2 regions of the Kitasatospora sp. NPDC091335 genome follow, and region 2 is predicted to be linked to the other one. Evidence: riboswitches for the same ligand, from Rfam matches in the RefSeq annotation. Region 2 holds a riboswitch; the other holds the start of a gene.
What was found. A riboswitch is a leader RNA that binds a small molecule or an ion and turns the genes downstream of it on or off. The one in region 2 is predicted to bind glycine.
Positions count from the first base shown of each region.

Region 1: it holds a riboswitch for glycine, as region 2 does, so the genes downstream of both, gcvP (aminomethyl-transferring glycine dehydrogenase) here and gcvT (glycine cleavage system aminomethyltransferase GcvT) in region 2, are expected to answer to the same signal.

Region 1 is NZ_JBIVUM010000007.1:396,115-404,705, reverse strand. Features, by position in the region: gene ACIQOW_RS18325 (MFS transporter) at 1-197, opposite strand, end outside; gene ACIQOW_RS18320 (PRC and DUF2382 domain-containing protein) at 360-1,523, opposite strand; glycine riboswitch at 1,747-1,850, shown strand; gene gcvP (aminomethyl-transferring glycine dehydrogenase) at 2,088-4,988, shown strand; gene ACIQOW_RS18310 (DUF5999 family protein) at 5,111-5,302, opposite strand; gene ACIQOW_RS18305 (hypothetical protein) at 5,716-6,288, opposite strand; gene ACIQOW_RS18300 (glutamate--cysteine ligase) at 6,681-8,186, shown strand; gene ACIQOW_RS18295 (CPBP family intramembrane glutamic endopeptidase) at 8,282-8,591, shown strand, end outside.
Region 2 is NZ_JBIVUM010000004.1:488,021-496,611, forward strand. Features, by position in the region: gene ACIQOW_RS13575 (L-serine ammonia-lyase) at 1-1,113, opposite strand, end outside; gene glyA (serine hydroxymethyltransferase) at 1,275-2,543, opposite strand; gene gcvH (glycine cleavage system protein GcvH) at 2,621-3,004, opposite strand; gene gcvT (glycine cleavage system aminomethyltransferase GcvT) at 3,103-4,224, opposite strand; glycine riboswitch at 4,471-4,572, opposite strand; gene ACIQOW_RS13595 (enhanced serine sensitivity protein SseB C-terminal domain-containing protein) at 4,782-5,585, shown strand; gene ACIQOW_RS13600 (enhanced serine sensitivity protein SseB C-terminal domain-containing protein) at 5,702-6,637, shown strand; gene ACIQOW_RS13605 (ABC transporter permease) at 7,084-8,073, shown strand; gene ACIQOW_RS13610 (ABC transporter substrate-binding protein) at 8,177-8,591, shown strand, end outside.

The sequences.
Region 1 (8,591 bases), on a different contig from region 2:
GCGGAGAGCAGGTTGGCGGTCATCAGCCAGGTGATGCTGGACGCCGAGACGTCCAGTTCCTTGGCCAGCGAGGGCAGGATCGGGACGACCGCGGTCTGCACCACGCTGAACGACAGCATCGCCAGGATGAGGGCCGGCAGGACCCGGGCGCTGCTCTGCTTCTCGGCCGCGGTGGTGGGCTGTGGTGCCTCACTCACGGTTGCTTCCTCCCGTACATAGTGAATGAACTGAAGTAACTTTGCAGTGGATACTTCAGAGTGTCAAATATCGACTGGTTAAGACTTGGTAAAGCCGAAGGGTCGGGTACGCGACAAGGGCCCCGGACGGTTGTCCGGGGCCCTTGTCGCGCGCGGGTGCGGTCAGACGAGTGGCCGCAGTGAGGCCGGGCGGGGTGAGTCGGGGGACGGGGTGCTGCGGGACACGGCGTCGGGGGGCGGGGAGGCAGAGGCGGGGGTGGTGGTGTCGTGGACCTCGACCTGCTCGCGGCGGAGCTCGTCCCGGATCACCTCCTCGGTCGTGTAGCGCTCGACGACCAGGCGGACCCGCTCGATGGGGGCGAGGAACTTGCGGACCACCGGGTGTTCCTCACGGAGGGTGACCTCCTCGACGGCCTCGGCGATGTCCTTCTCGGTGAGGGTGGCGCGCTCGGCGTCGCTGACCGGCATCCGTTCGACCCGGACGCGCTCGCGGACCACCGGTACGCGGCGCTCGACCTGTTCGGTCGTCACGTACTTGCGCAGCTTCGCGGTGCCCAGGGTGCGCCACTCGGTGGTGATCTCCAGTCGCTCCTCGCGGCAGGTGATCTCGACCGGGCCGCTGAGGGCGGTCGAGGCGGGGCCGGTGCTCGTGACGTTCGTGGTGGTCGTGGCTGCCGCCGTCGGGGCGGGGGTGGGAGCGGGCTGCGACTGGGGTTTCGGTTCCGCGGTGGGCGCGGCAGGTGCGCCAGGTGTGGTGGAGGTGGTGGCCTCGGGGGTGCTGAGGGTCCGCATGTCGTCCTCCGGGGCGGTCCTGGCGGTGTCCGCGGCGGTGGACGCGAACGGGATGACGGCCGGCTTGGCCGGGGCGGGTTCTGGCGAGCGCTCGGCGGTGTGGAAGGTGAGCGACTTGGCCGGGGCCGCCGCGGCCGTCGTGGCGGCGGCCGCGGTGGTGCCGAACTCCAGGTCGGGCTGCTTGGGGCGGCTCCCGTTCTCGCCGTTCGGGCGGCCGTCCGCCGGTGTGTCGAGCCCGTAGTAGCGGTAGAGCTGGAGCTCCTGCGCGGGCGACAGGTGCTGGCCGACGCCGAAGTCCGGCGACTCCTTCACCAGTGACTTGTCGTACGGCACCCGGAGTTCGTCGCCGGCGAACTCGCTCGTGGTCAGCGGGACGAAGGCGTCCCGGCCGAAGATGCCGGTCCGGACCGCGGCCCACTCGGGCCGTCCGGTCGCGTCGTCCAGGTAGACCTCGTCGACCGTGCCGATCTTGTCTCCGTTGCGGTCGACGGCCTTGTGACCGATGAGGTCCCGGGGGTCGATGTCGGTCTGCACTCATGCCTCCAGTGCGCTGAGCCTGCGGAACTCCCGCAGGAAGGCGGCCGGAGCACCCGTTCCGTCCGCCACTTCACACCAAAAGCCATGAATCGGACGGGCGCGACCGGGGTGCGCCGGACGGGCTGCGCGCTGGACCGTCCGGGGGACGCGCGTAGATCTCAAGCGACCTGACGCACCCGTGATCGGGAGGTCTCCCGCTGGTACCCTGGGCGGCGACCGCAGAGCCCGCTCGGGAGAGTCTCCGACCGCGAAAACCGCTGGTCGGAGCGCCGAAGGAGCAACTCCTCCCCGGAATCTCTCAGGCATCCGTACCGTGTGGGGTAGGTCACTCTGGAAAGCAGGGCAGGACCGTCGGCATGGGAGCCGACGATCACCACCCTCACCGACGGTGCAAGCCGACGGGGCGCCCACAGCGCACCGTGCGGGTGAAGCTCTCAGGTCCCGATGACAGAGGGGGAGGCCTTTCGGGTCGCCCGCCCAGGCTGAGCCGCTGTCCGCAGCGGCGAAGGCCGGCCGGCGTGCGCACCCCCGCCGGTCCGTGACCAGGAGGCCTCGACCACCATGAACGCCCAGCCGAACGCGGGACGCCCCACCGGCGCCTCGACCCTCACCGAGCTTGAGCTGGCCAGCCCCTTCGAGAACCGCCACATCGGCCCCGACGCCGCCGCGCAGGAGAAGATGCTGGCGTCCGTCGGCTACGGCTCGCTGGACGAGCTCGCCGCCACTGCGGTGCCCGAGGCGATCCGCTCCATCACCGCCCTCGACCTGCCCGCGGGCCGGAGCGAGGCTCAGGTCCTCGCCGAGCTGCGCGAGCTGGCCGGCCACAACCAGGTGCTCCAGCCGATGATCGGCCTGGGTTACTACGGCACCTTCACCCCGCCGGTGATCCTGCGCAACGTCATGGAGAACCCGGCCTGGTACACCGCGTACACCCCGTACCAGCCGGAGATCTCGCAGGGCCGCCTGGAGGCGCTGCTCAACTTCCAGACCCTGGTCTCCGACCTGACCGGCCTGCCGACCTCCGGCTCCTCGCTGCTGGACGAGGGCACCGCGGCCGCCGAGGCGATGGCGCTGGCCCGCCGCGTCACCAAGGTCAAGGGCGGCGTCTTCCTGGTCGACGCCGAGACCCTGCCGCAGACCGCCGCGGTGATCAACACCCGCGCCGTGCCGACCGGTGTCGAGGTCGTCGTCGCGGACCTGTCCGAGGGCATCCCGGCCGAGATCGCCGAGCGCGGCGTCTTCGGCGTGCTGCTCCAGTACCCCGGCGCCACGGGTGTGGTCCGCGACCTCGCCCCGGTGATCGAGCAGGCGCACGGCCTGGGCGCGATCGTCGCCGTCGCCGCCGACCTGCTCGCGCTGACCCTGCTCAAGTCCCCGGGTGCGCTGGGCGCCGACATCGCCTGCGGCACCTCGCAGCGCTTCGGCGTGCCGATGGGCTTCGGCGGCCCGCACGCCGGCTACCTGTCGGTGCGCGCCGAGTACGCCCGCTCGCTGCCGGGCCGCCTGGTCGGCGTCTCCGTCGACGCCGACGGCAACCGCGCCTACCGCCTGGCGCTGCAGACCCGCGAGCAGCACATCCGCCGCGAGAAGGCCACCAGCAACATCTGCACCGCCCAGGTGCTGCTCGCCGTGATGGCTTCCATGTACGCCGTCTACCACGGCCCGGACGGCCTGGCCGACATCGCCCGCCGCACCCACCGCTACGCCGCCGCTCTCGCCGAGGGCCTGCGGGCCGGCGGCGTGGAGCTGCTGCACGGCGAGTTCTTCGACACCGTCACCGCCGTCGTCCCGGGCCGCGCCGCCGAGATCGCCGCCACCGCCCGCGCCAACGGCATCAACGTCCACCAGGACGGCGCGGACCGGATCTCCGTCTCCACCGACGAGACCACCACCCGCGAGCACCTGGCCGGCGTCTGGGCCGCGTTCGGCGTCCCCGCCGTCGAGATCGCCGAGGCCGCCGGGGCGCTGCCCGCCGCGCTGCTGCGCGAGGACGAGTACCTGACCCACCCGGTCTTCCACAGTCACCGCTCGGAGACCGCCATGCTGCGCTACCTGCGCCGCCTGTCGGACCGGGACTACGCGCTGGACCGCGGCATGATCCCGCTGGGCTCCTGCACCATGAAGCTCAACGCGACCACCGAGATGGAGGCGGTGACCTGGCCGGAGTTCGGCCAGCTGCACCCCTTCGCGCCGATCGACCAGGCCCAGGGCTTCCTGACCCTGATCCGCCAGCTGGAGCAGCAGCTGGTCGAGGTGACCGGCTACGACGCCGTCTCGATCCAGCCGAACGCGGGCTCCCAGGGCGAGCTGGCCGGCCTGCTGGCCGTGCGCGCCTACCACCACGCCAACGGCGACACCCAGCGTGACGTCTGCCTGATCCCGTCCTCGGCGCACGGCACCAACGCGGCCTCCGCGGTGATGGCCGGCATGCGCGTGGTCGTGGTGAAGACCCTGGTCGACGGCGACGTGGACGTCGAGGACCTGAAGGCCAAGATCGAGCAGCACCGCGACAGCCTCGCCGTGCTGATGGTCACCTACCCGTCCACCCACGGCGTGTACGAGACCCAGATCACCGACATCTGCGCCCTGGTGCACGAGGCCGGCGGCCAGGTGTACGTGGACGGCGCCAACCTGAACGCCCTGGTCGGCCTCGCCAAGCCGGGCAAGTTCGGCGCGGACGTCTCGCACCTGAACCTGCACAAGACCTTCTGCATCCCGCACGGCGGCGGCGGCCCGGGCGTCGGCCCGGTCGCGGTGCGCGCCCACCTGGCGCCGTACCTGCCGAACCACCCGCTCCAGGCGGAGGCGGGCCCGGCCACCGGCGTGGGCCCGATCTCGGCCGCGCCGTGGGGCTCGGCGGCCATCCTGCCGATCTCCTGGGCGTACGTCCGGCTGATGGGCGGCGAGGGCCTCAAGCACGCGACCCAGGTCGCGGTGCTGAACGCCAACTACATCGCCAAGCGCCTGGCGCCGCACTTCCCGGTGCTCTACACCGGCCCCGGCGGCCTGGTCGCGCACGAGTGCATCATCGACCTGCGCCCGCTGACCAAGGAGACGGGCGTGACGGTGGACGACATCGCCAAGCGCCTGATCGACTACGGCTTCCACGCGCCGACGATGTCGTTCCCGGTGGCCGGCACGCTGATGATCGAGCCGACCGAGTCCGAGGACCTGCACGAGATCGACCGGTTCTGCGACGCGATGATCACCATCCGGGCCGAGGTCGACAAGGTCGGCTCGGGCGAGTGGCCGGCCGAGGACAACCCGCTGCGCAACGCCCCGCACACCGCCGCCACGCTGGCCGGTGACTGGGCGCACGGCTACTCGCGGCAGGAGGCGGTCTTCCCGGCGGGCGTGAACCCGGCGGACAAGTACTGGCCGCCGGTGAGCCGGATCGACGGCGCGTACGGCGACCGCAACCTGGTCTGCTCCTGCCCGCCCATGGACGAGTACGGCGTCTGACCGGACCGGACCCGAGGAGGTCCTGCTCGGACCGGCAGGGCCCCGGCGGAGTTTCCGCCGGGGCCCTGCCCGTTGCGCTCGTTCGTCGGCGGCTGCCCCCGCCGTACGGTCCGACCGGGTGGTCAGGCCGCGTGGGCGACGGGGCGGCGCGGGGCGATCACCCGGCCGTCGGGCAGCAGTTCTCCGGTGTCCTCGAAGAGGACGACGCCGTTGCAGAGCAGGCTCCAGCCCTGCTCCGGGTGGCGGGCCACCGACGCGGCCGCCTCACGGTCCTCCGACTCGGCCGACGGGCACTCAGGACGGTGCTGGCACATACGCGTACCCTCGCTTCGCTTCGCGATCCTCCCCGTGATGCGGACGCCGGAGGTCGGGCCGTCCGGAGCCGCCGCGGTAGTCGGATCCTGTCCGCACGCCGGCCAAGTGTGGACCGGCGCTCAAGTGGGTAGGACAGGGGGTCCTTCCACGCTGGTTCCCAGTGTCGGCATCTGCGGACCCGCGCGCAGGGATTTCGTGACATGCGCCACAACTCCCGGGCATAGATCACCCGTTCAGGTGGGACAGCGGGGAAATGGCGCACCAGTGGGTCAGTCGGGACATGGCCCGTTGGGGCCATGGCGGATGGCTCGTCCAGGTGGGTGCCGTTCGGGTGAGGAACGCGGGGGCGGGCGCGCGGGCACGGCTGAGGGCCGCCGGGCGGGTGGGCCCGGCGGCCGGTGGGGTCGCCGGGTCAGGAGGAGCCGAGCAGCAGCGGCCTGGCGAGCGGGGCGCGGGCGAGCAGCGGCAGCAGTTCGGCGGCCGGGCAGGCGCGGTGCGCGGTGACGCCGAGTGGGGCCGGGGCCAGCGGGATCAGCAGGTCGGCGGTCGGATCGGTGTCGGGGCTGTGCAGCCAGAGCGCCGTGGCGTACTGGCCGGGGAAGGTCAGCAGCCGGGGCTGCCGGCGGGTCCTGGAGCCCTGGGCGAGCTGCCAGGCCTCGCGCAGGGCGCGGACCGTCGAGTCGAGGTAGGGGCCGGCGGTGAAGTGGGAGAAGGTGTGACCCTCGGCGCTCTGCACCACCTCGGCGGCGGCGGCGACCTCGGTGCCGTCCTTGATCAGGAAGCGCCAGCCGGTGCGGCGGGCGGCCGGGAGCTCCGGGCGCGGGCCGTTCAGGACGTACACCGCGAGCGGGTGGGCGGGGAGTAGGGGGCCGTTCGGACGGAGCAGTGCTGCGGCGGCGGGCTGGCGCAGTGCGGTCTCCGAGTCGAGCGCGCCCAGGACGGCGCGCAGGGCGCTCGGTGGGGGCTGGGGGGTTTGCAGGGTCATGGCGGGGTCCGCCTCTCCAAGCGAGATCGGCGTGCGAGTGCGGCATACCGGCATGGCGCGGCGACGCGTCCACGGTGACGGGCCTGGCCGTGTCCGGTTGTGCAGGATCGCGGTGCCGGCGCGGTCGCCGCCGTCGACGAGGCTCCGGGGTTCCGGAGCTTCGGGGCAAAGGCGGACCGGCCGGGGGCTGGCGAGATTCGAACAGATGCGCAGGGTGACCTGTTTATCACAGGCAGTGGCGTCGGGCAAGTCCACAGTTCTACTGATTCTCCGTCAGACGCCTTGCAATGCAAGCCAGTAGGCGCATTCGGGTATCGATCTTCGGGGTGGGCATCATGCTTGCACGGTCGGTCGACCGGGTGCTCGACGGGGTGGCTCTGGAGGAGGGGACCGTGGGCGAGAAGGTCGTGGCGACTCGGGCGGAACTGGCGGACCGGCAGCTGTACCGGCGCAAGCTCCAGACCTGCCTCGAAGCGCTCGGACGGATGCTCGGGGAGGACCGCTTCGACCGGCCGCGGGCGGTGATGGGCCTGGAGATCGAGCTCAACCTGGCCGACGAGCAGGGCCTGCCGGCCATGAACAACGCCCAGGTGCTGAGCGCGATCGGCTCCAGCGACTTCCAGACCGAGCTGGGCAAGTTCAACATCGAGGTCAACATCACCCCGCACCGGCTCTGCGGACACGTCTTCGAGGAACTGCGCGAGGAGATCGACACCGGGCTGCGCTACGCCGACCGGCGGGCGGCCGAGGCGGGCGCCAGGATCGTCATGGTGGGAATCCTGCCGACCCTGGAACACGCCCACACCGGGCTGGACGCGATGAGCCACAACCAGCGGTACAGCCTGCTCAGCGACCAGATCCTGGCCGCTCGCGGGGAGGACATCGCGCTGGACATCGAGGGGGTCGAGCACCTCCAGCTGGAGTCGATCACCATGGTGGCCGAGGCCGCCGCGACCTCGCTCCAGCTGCACCTCCAGGTGACCCCGGAGCGGTTCTCCTCGGTGTGGAACGCGGCCCAGGCGCTCTGCGGGCCGCAGCTCGCGCTCGGCGCCAACTCGCCGTTCCTGTTCGGGCGGGAGCTGTGGCGGGAGACCCGTCCGGTGCTCTTCCAGCAGGCCTGTGACACCCGTACGGCGGAGCTCAAGGCGCAGGGGGTGCGCCCGATCACCTGGTTCGGCGAGCGCTGGGTGGACTCGGCGTACGACCTGTTCGAGGAGAACCTGCGGTACTTCCCCGCGCTGCTGCCGATCTGCGACGACGAGGACCCGATGAAGGTGCTGTCCTCGGGCGGTGCGCCCAGGCTCGCCGAGATGAGGCTGCACAACGGCACCATCTACCGCTGGAACCGCCCGGTGTACGACGTCGCGGGCGGGATCGCGCACCTGCGGGTGGAGAACCGGGCTCTGCCGGCCGGGCCGACGGTGGCCGACACCCTGGCCAACGCCGCCTTCTACTACGGGCTGGTGCGGGTGCTCGCCGAGCAGCCCAGGCCGGTCTGGACCCGGCTGCCGTTCGAGCGGGCCGACGAGAACTTCCGGCAGGGCGCCCGGTACGGCATCGACGCGGTGTTCCAGTGGCCCCGCCAGGGGCGGGCCGGCCGCGGCGGCGGGCTGCAGACGGTGTCCGCCGTCGACCTGGTGCTGAACGAGCTGCTGCCGATGGCCCACCAGGGCCTCGAAGAGTGGGGTGTGGAGCCCGCGGACCGGGACCGCTACCTGGGCATCATCGAGCAGCGCTGCCTGCGCCGCACCAACGGCGCGACCTGGCAGGCCGCGACCTTCCACCGGCTGCGCGAGCAGTACGGGATGGACCGGCCGGCCGCGCTCGCGGCGATGACCAGGCGCTACGCCGAGCACATGCGCGGCGGCGAGCCGGTGCACACCTGGCCGGTGGGCTGAGACCTCCCCGCCGGGGCGCTGCGGCGGCTGTGTCAGGATGATCGCTCCGGCGGTCGGCCGACGGCCGGAGCGACCGCCCGTCCGCTGGAGCCCCCGTGACCACCGTCCCGACCGCGCCGGAGACCGCGAAGCCCACCCGTCGGCTGCTCGGCGCGGAGCTGCTGATCGTCCTGGGCCTCTCCCTCGGGGCGAGCGGGATCAGTGCGCTGATCAGCTTCACCGGCTCGCTCACCGAACCGCTCAAGCTCGGCCAGCAGGTCGCCACGCTGAACGGCTCGCGGGCGCCGGGGCGGCCCTGGCTGGACCTGGTGTGGCAGCTGTACTACATCGGGCGCGGGCTGATGCCGGTGGTGCTGGTCGGCTACCTGCTGGTGCGCGAGGGCGTGGCGCTGCGGGTGCTGGGCT
Region 2 (8,591 bases):
CTCGGCGGCGTTCTCGACCTGCTCGGGGCTGCCGCCGAGGACCTCGGCGAGGCCGCCCGCGGCCATCGAGCAGGCGGAGCCGACCTCGCCCTGGCAGCCGACCTCGGCGCCGGAGATGGAGGCGTTCTCCTTGAACAGCATGCCGATGGCGCCGGCCGCGAGCAGGAAGCGGACGATGCCGTCGTCGTCGGCGCCCGGGATGAAGTTCAGGTAGTAGTGCAGGGTGGCCGGGATGATCCCGGCGGCGCCGTTGGTCGGCGCGGTGACCACCCGGCGGCCGGAGGCGTTCTCCTCGTTGACCGCCATCGCGTAGAGCGTCACCCACTCCATCGCGTTGGCGGGGCCGATCCCCTCGGCGCGCAGCGCCCGGGCCGCGGCCGCCGCCCGGCGGCGGACCTTGAGGCCGCCCGGCAGGATGCCCTCGCGGGTCATGCCGGCCCGCACGCACTCCTGCATCACGGACCAGATCTCCAGCAGCCCGGTGCGGATCTCCTCCTCGCTGCGCCAGGCCTTCTCGTTCTCCAGCATCAGGCCGGAGATCGACAGCCCGGTCTCCCGGCTGAGCCGCAGCAGCTCGTCACCGGTGCGGAAGGGGTACTTCAGCGCGGTGTCGTCGGGCTTGACCCGGTCCGCGCCGATCGCGTCCTCGTCCACCACGAAGCCGCCGCCGACCGAGTAGTAGGTCTTCTCCAGCAGGGCCGAGCCGTCCGCCGCGTACGCCCACAGGGTCATGCCGTTGGCGTGGTACGGAAGCGAGCGGCGGCGGTGCAGGACCAGCTGGCTGTCCGGGTCGAAGTCGATGGTGTGCTCGCCGAGCAGGCTGAGCCGCTTCTCGGCGGTGATCCGCTCGACGTCCTTGTCGGCCCGGTCGACGTCGACGGTACGGGGCGAGTTGCCCTCCAGGCCCAGCAGGACGGCCTTCGGGGTGCCGTGGCCGTGGCCGGTGGCGCCGAGCGAGCCGTACAGCTCGGCGCGGACGGCCGTCACCCCGTCCAGCAGGCCTTCGGAGCGCAGTCGGCGGGCGAACATCCGGGCGGCACGCATCGGACCCACGGTGTGGGAGCTCGACGGGCCGATGCCGATGGAGAAGAGGTCGAAGACGCTGATGGCCACGGGGGACGTCCTTGTCTGGTCTCGTGGAAGGACTTGCAGGCAGGGGAGGCGGACACGGGACGGGGCACCGCACGCACTGTCCAGTGTGCGCGGTGCCCCGGGGTCCGAGGTACGCCGGCGGGGTGAGGCCGATCACCCCTCCCGAACGGTCACCGGAGTGATCAGAGGTTCGGGTACAGCGGGTACTTCGCGGCGAGGGCGGTGACCCGGGCCTTCAGCGCGTCGGCGACGGTCTCGTCGAAGGCGGGCTTGAGCGCCTCGGCGATGATGTCGGCGACCTCGCGGAAGTCCTCGGCCTGGAAGCCGCGGGTGGCCAGCGCCGGGGTGCCGATGCGCAGGCCGGAGGTGACCATCGGCGGACGCGGGTCGTTCGGGATGGCGTTGCGGTTGACGGTGATGCCGACCTCGTGCAGCCGGTCCTCGGCCTGCTGGCCGTCGAGCTCGCTGTTGCGCAGGTCGACCAGGACCAGGTGGACGTCGGTGCCGCCGGACAGCACGGACGCGCCGGCCTCGGCCACGTCGGCCTGGAGCAGGCGCTCGGCGAGGATGCGGGCGCCGTCCAGGGTGCGCTGCTGGCGCTCCTTGAACTCCTCCGAGGCCGCGACCTTGAAGGCGACGGCCTTGCCGGCGATGACGTGCTCCAGCGGGCCGCCCTGCTGGCCGGGGAAGACCGCGGAGTTGATCTTCTTGGCGTACTCGGCCTTGGACAGGATGACGCCGCCGCGCGGGCCGCCCAGGGTCTTGTGGGTGGTGGTGGTGACCACGTCCGCGTAGGGCACCGGGTTGGGGTGCAGCCCGGCGGCCACCAGGCCGGCGAAGTGCGCCATGTCCACCATGAGCAGCGCGCCGACCTCGTCGGCGACCCGGCGGAACGCGGCGAAGTCCAGCTGGCGCGGGTAGGCGGACCAGCCGGCGATGATCAGCTTCGGCTGGTGCTCCTTGGCGAGGCGCTCGACCTCGGCCATGTCGACCTGGCCGGTCTTCTCGTCCACGTGGTACGCGGCCACGTTGTAGAGCTTGCCGGAGAAGTTGATCTTCATGCCGTGGGTCAGGTGACCGCCGTGGGCCAGGGACAGGCCCAGGATGGTGTCGCCCGGCTGGATCAGCGCGAACATCGCGGCGGCGTTGGCCTGCGCGCCGGAGTGCGGCTGGACGTTGGCGTGCTCGGCGCCGAACAGGGCCTTGATGCGGTCGATCGCGATCTGCTCGACCACGTCGACGTGCTCGCAGCCACCGTAGTAGCGGCGGCCGGGGTAGCCCTCCGCGTACTTGTTGGTGAGCACCGAGCCCTGGGCCTCCATGACCGCCACCGGGGCGAAGTTCTCGGAGGCGATCATCTCCAGGGTGGTCTGCTGGCGGTGCAGCTCGGCGTCGACCGCGGCGGCGATCTCCGGGTCGAGGGCGTGCAGGGACTGGTTCAGAACCGTCATGGTGGTGGTCTTCCCGGGAGGAGGAGGGAAAGGGGCCGGGCGGGGCGGCCGCCGCGCGACCGCCCCTGTCAGGGGGCTCAGCCCTGGGGGTTGATGAGCGCGTCGTACTCGTCCGAGCCGAGCAGCGCGTCGGTGGCCTCGACGCGCACCTTGAACAGCCAGGCGGCCCCGAACGGGTCGGCGTTCACGGCGGCCGGGTCGGCGACGACGTCCTCGTTGATCTCGGTGACCTCGCCGGTCACCGGGGAGAACAGGTCGCTGACCGACTTGGTGGACTCCAGCTCGCCGCAGGTCTCACCGGCGGTCACGGTGGAGCCGACCTCGGGCAGCTGCACGTAGACGATGTCACCGAGGGCGGTGGCGGCGTGCTCGGTGATGCCGATGGTCGAGACACCGTCCGCGTCCGCGGCGGTCAGCCACTCGTGCTCCTTGGTGTACTGCAGGTGCTGGGGGTTGCTCATGGCGTCATTCTCCAGGATGGGAAGCGGGCACGGCGAAGCGGGCCGTCACTCGGACGGCTGCGACGTGCGGGTACGGGGGGAAAACGGGCCCGAGGGCCTCAGCGGGCGCGCTTGTAGAACGGCAGCGCCACGACCTGGACCGGCTCGTGCTTGCCGCGCACGTCCACCGCGACGGTGCTGCCGGGGGTGGCGTGGGCGGCGTCGACGTAGGCCATCGCGATCGGCTGCCCCAGGGTCGGGGACGGCGCGCCCGAGGTGATCCGGCCGATCGGCTCGCCCTCGGTGGAGACCACGGTGTACTCGGCGCGCGGCACCCGCTTGCCCTCGGACACCAGGCCGACCAGCACCTTCGGCGGGTTGGTCTCGGCCGCGGCGGCGGCCTGCTCCAGCGCCTTGCGGCCGACGAAGGCGCCCTCGTTGGTGGTCTTGTCGAAGCGCACGACCCGGCCCAGACCGGCGTCGAACGGGGTGAGGTCGGTGGACAGCTCGTGCCCGTACAGCGGCATGCCGGCCTCCAGGCGCAGCGTGTCGCGGCAGGACAGGCCGCACGGGACCAGGCCGCGGCCCTCGCCGGCGGCGGTCAGCGCCTGCCAGACCGGCTCGGCGTCGACCGGGTGGCAGAAGATCTCGAAGCCGTCCTCGCCGGTGTAGCCGGTGCGGGCGAGCAGCACCTCGCGGCCGGCCACCAGGGCCGGGAGGATCGCGTAGTACTTCAGGCCGGGCAGGTCGGCGTCGGTGGTCTCCGCCAGGATGCCGGTGGCCTCGGGGCCCTGGACGGCGATCAGCGCGTAGGTGTCGCGGTCGTCGGTGACGACGGCGTCGAAGCCCTTGGCACGGGCGATCAGCTCGTCGAGGACCAGCTGGGCGTTGGAGGCGTTGGCGACCACCAGGAAGGCGTCCTCGCGCAGGCGGTAGACGATCAGGTCGTCCAGGATGCCGCCGTCCTCGGCACAGATCATGGTGTAGCGGGCGCGCAGCACACCCAGCGCGGAGACGAAGCCGACCAGCGCGTGGTCCAGCATCTCGCCGGCCTGCGGGCCGGTGACGGTGATCTCGCCCATGTGCGAGAGGTCGAACAGGCCGGCCTTGGTGCGGACGGCGAGGTGCTCCTCGCGCTCGCTGCCGTAGCGCAGCGGCATGTCCCAGCCGGCGAAGTCGGTCATGGTCGCGCCGAGGGCGCGGTGCAGCGTGTCGAGCGCGGTCAGGCGGGGGGACGACATGGCCAGGAACTCCTCGGTCGGGGCACTCAGGGGTGCGCGCGCCGGAACGGACCCGCTCGGGGGCCGACCCCGCGCGCGGGCATGCGGCGGCGTGGGTCTCCCCATCTGTCGTCGAACCTGAGAGCTTCACCGCCCACCTGCCCGCAGCCGTTCCAGCGTCGGGCTGGTTCCAGCTTGGGGGACAGCATGGCGGCTTGCACCGTGGGTGGGCGCACGACAGGGCCGGGCGCCGCTTTCCAGATGTGCCTAACCCGTGCGGTAGGGGTGCCTGAGAGATTCCGGGGAGGACTTGCTCCTTCGGCGCCGGCTGTGCCTGATCGGCACTCCGGGCTCTCCCGCGCGGGTTCGAGCGGCCGGTATGGAGTTGTGGGGGCCCGCGGCGCATGCCGTCGGACGCGCACATCATGGCACGTCCGGGACGACGAGGGGAGAGGGGACCCGGTCACATCACCCGGTACCGAACACGAGCCCCAAGGCGATCGGGCCGGGGGCCCTAGACTGCTGCGCGTCGGCGCAGCAGAGGGCGGCCGACCGGCAGAGGGCGGAATCGGCGGCGCATGGGGTACCCGGTGGAGCAGCAGCAGGGGTGGGGCGGACCGGAGGAGGCGCCGTCGGGCGGCTCCTGGCCGGCCAACGAGCTGGAGCAGGTGCTGACCGCGGCCCTGGGCGACCCGGGCGCGACGCCCCGGGTGATCGAGGTGCTGGCCCGCAGCCAGGTGTGGGTGCCGCTGCCGGCCGGGGCCGACCCGCAGGGGCAGTCGCTGGACCTGCCGACCGTCGAGCTGGGCGGCGACCCGTACGTGCCGGTGTTCTCCTCGCAGGAGGTGTTCCTCCAGCAGGCGCCGGGAATGGCCTTCGCGATCGCGCCGGTGTGGGAGTTCGCCCGCGGGCTGCCGCTGGGCCTGGGCATCGCGGTGAACCCGGACGCGGCGGTGGGCATCCCGGTGCCGCCGCAGGGGGTCGCCGAGCTGCGCCGCGGTCCGCGCGAGGACCGCTGGGAGGCCGCCGGCGACGCCGCGGAGCCGACCGGCGGGCGGGTGGCGCTGCGCGAGCCGGTGCCGGGCGAGGACCCGGAGCACTTCCTGGCCGCCTGCCGCGGCGAACTGTCGGCCCTGCCCGGAGTGTTGACCGCGCGCAGGGCGCTGGCCAGCGTCGAGGGCGAGCCGACCGTGATGTTCGTGGGCGTCCAGCTGGACCCGGCGGCGCCGGCCGATCCGGCCGCGGTGAACGACGCGCTCGGCCGAGCGCTGGGAACCGCGCCGCTGCCCGGCGGCGTCCACCTCGTACTGCTCGACCTCGCCGACGACCCGGTGGTCGAGTGGCTGCTCACCCGGGTGATGCCTTTCTACGCGCGGGTGTGAGCGGGGTCCGGATCAAGGCACGTCGCCGTGGCGGTGGCCGGTGCCGCGCCATAGGGTGCGTGCAGACGGCCGACGGGCCGGCGGGTTGAGGGAAAGAGGCGCGGCGAGGTGGGCGCATGAGTGCGGGAGCGGGAGCGGGCGGTGTGCCGGGGCCCTGGGGCCAGGCACCGGCCGGGCACCCGGGAGCTGACCCGGGCGCGCTGGAGCGCGCCCTGCGCGACGTCGCGCCGGAGCGCTACGACGCGTACGAGCGGCTGCTGCACGCCCTGGCGGACGGCAAGGTCTGGATGCTGCTGTGGCACGGCACCCCGGGCAGCCCGGACGCGCAGTACGGGAACATGGAGATCAGCGGCCACGGCTACGCGCCGGCCGTCACCTCGCCCGAGCAGCTGACCTCCTCCGGCTGGGCGCGGGCCCACGAGGTCATCTCCGGCCGGGAGATCGCCGCCTCGCTGTACCGCACCCGCTGGGGTCTGTGGCTCAACCCGCACGCGCCCGGCGGTGGCGTCGGGGTGCCCTGGGCGGACCTCAGACGCGTCGCCGCGGGCCTGGACCGGCTGCCGGCCGGGCCGTTGAAGCTCAGCGAGCCGCAGCTGAACGCCCAGCCCTTCTTCGCGCTGCTGGAGCGGCAGGCCGGCGAGGTGCGAGCGGTACGGGCGCTGCGCCGGGCCTGGGTGCAGCCCGCGGTGGGGGAGCCGTACCTGGCCATCGGCCTGGACCTGTACGAGAGTTCGCCGCCGGCGGTGGAGGCGGTGCGGGCGCTGATGCAGCGCGCGATCGCGGTGGCCCCGGAGGGGCTCGCGGTGTCCACGGTGGCGATGTCGGACGAGTACGACCCGGTGGCGCTGTGGATGCGCGCCAACGCGCGGCCGTTCTTCGACCGGGAGGCGGGACGCCCGCCGACCGGCCCGTACCCGCCGGTGCCCCCGCCGCCCTACCCCGGGCAGTCGGTGCCCGGTTACGGCTACGGCACCCAGCCGCCGGCGCAGGGCTGGCAGCAGCAGTCACCGCAGCACCCGCAGCGGCCGTGGCCCGGATACCCCGGGCGCTGATTCCCAAAACCCATTCCCCGAAGCCGACTTGATTGTCCGTCAAGTCGGCTTCGATGCTTTCCGGACGAATTTCCGGAAGTGTGACCCGATCATCTTGACATGGCAGTTACAGCCATGTGAAGAGGTATATGCCGAAGATCGGGGAGGTGCATGTACGCAGATCACAGTTGGGCATCTGTCGGTTGTCAGGGCTGGCGCAAGCCAGTTCGGATGGCAGAGAGTTCTGCGCAACGCACCGCGTGTACTGGAACCCCACAAAGGTGAGCGCGGACGCCGACAGCCAGTCCGCGCGACGCCCATCCCGCGTGGTGGCAGTGCCTGTGCACGACGCACTGCCGTCAACACCCGCTCCTGCCAAGCACCTCCGCACGTCCGCAGCCGCACCGCCGAAGCCGGCGACCGGCACCCGTGGGGCCGGCCACCGTCGGCGAGGGGACCAACTGACCATGACCGCATCCGTGACCACCGCCGGGAACGATCCGGAGACCTCCTCCGCCACGAGCCCGGCCAAGAAGATCGAGGGCCGCTCCCTCGGCCAGATCGCCTGGACCCGCTTCAAGCGGGACAAGGCCGCCGTCGCCGGCGGTGTCGTGGTGATCCTCCTGATCGCGCTCGCCGTGCTGGCCAAGCCGATCGAGTCGCTGTTCGGGCTCAACCCGGACGCCCTCAACCAGGACCTGCTGGACGCCGACCTCGGCGGTCTGCCGCTCGGCGACTGGGGTGGCATGAGCTGGGACCACCCGCTCGGCGTCGACCCGCTCCAGGGCCGTGACCTGCTCACCCGCGTCATCGAGGGTTCCTGGGTCTCCCTGCTGGTCGCCTTCGGCGCGACCCTGCTCTCCAACACCATCGGCACCGTGCTCGGCATCATGGCCGGCTACTACGGCGGCTGGGTGGACACCCTGATCAGCCGGGTGATGGACGTCTTCCTCGCGTTCCCGCTGCTGCTCTTCGCGATCGCGATCTCGACCTCGCTCCAGGGCGGGGCGTTCGGCCTGCACGGCCTTCCGCTGCACATGCTGGTGCTGATCTTCGTGATCGGCTTCTTCAACTGGCCCTACATGGGCCGGATCGTGCGCGGCCAGACGCTGTCGCTGCGCGAACGGGAGTTCGTCCACGCGGCCCGCAGCCTGGGGGCGCGCGGCCCGTTCATCCTGTTCAAGGAACTGCTGCCCAACCTGGTCGGTCCGATCCTGGTCTACTCGACCCTGCTGATCCCGACCAACATCCTCTTCGAGGCCGGGCTGAGCTTCCTCGGAGTCGGCATCCAGCCGCCGCAGGCCTCCTGGGGCGGGATGCTCCAGGACGCGATCCGGTACTACCAGGTGGACCCCCAGTACATGGTGGTCCCCGGCCTGGCGATCTTCGTCACCGTGCTCGCCTTCAACCTGCTCGGCGACGGGCTGCGCGACGCCCTCGACCCCAAGAACAACTGACTTCACGGCTCCCTGATCCGGCGTCATGCTGACTGCACGTCACATGACCTGACGTCAAAGCTCCCTCCATCGCCTCCACATCCTCTAGGGGTTGATCTCACCCATGCGTAGGTCCCGTACCGTCGCCCTGACCGCCGCGGCCGCTGCCGTGGTCCTGGTCGTGACCGGCTGCACCAGTTCGTCGAAGAGCGGAGGGTCCTCCTCGGCCTCCGGTGACGCCGCGGGCGGCTCCGGCGCCAACGCCGCCACCAAGGGCGTCGTCAACGCCTCGGACAAGAAGGGCGGGACGGTGACCTTCGAGATGAAGGGCACCCCGGACTCGCTCGACCCGGGCAACACGTACTACGCGTACATCTACAACTTCTCGCGCCTGTACGCCCGTCCGCTGACCACCTTCAACCCGGCGCCGGGCGAGGAGGGCAACAAGCTCGTCCCCGACCTCGCCGAGTCGATGGGCCAGCCCAGCGCCGACGGCCTGACCTGGACGTACAAGCTGCGCAAGGGCCTGAAGTACGACG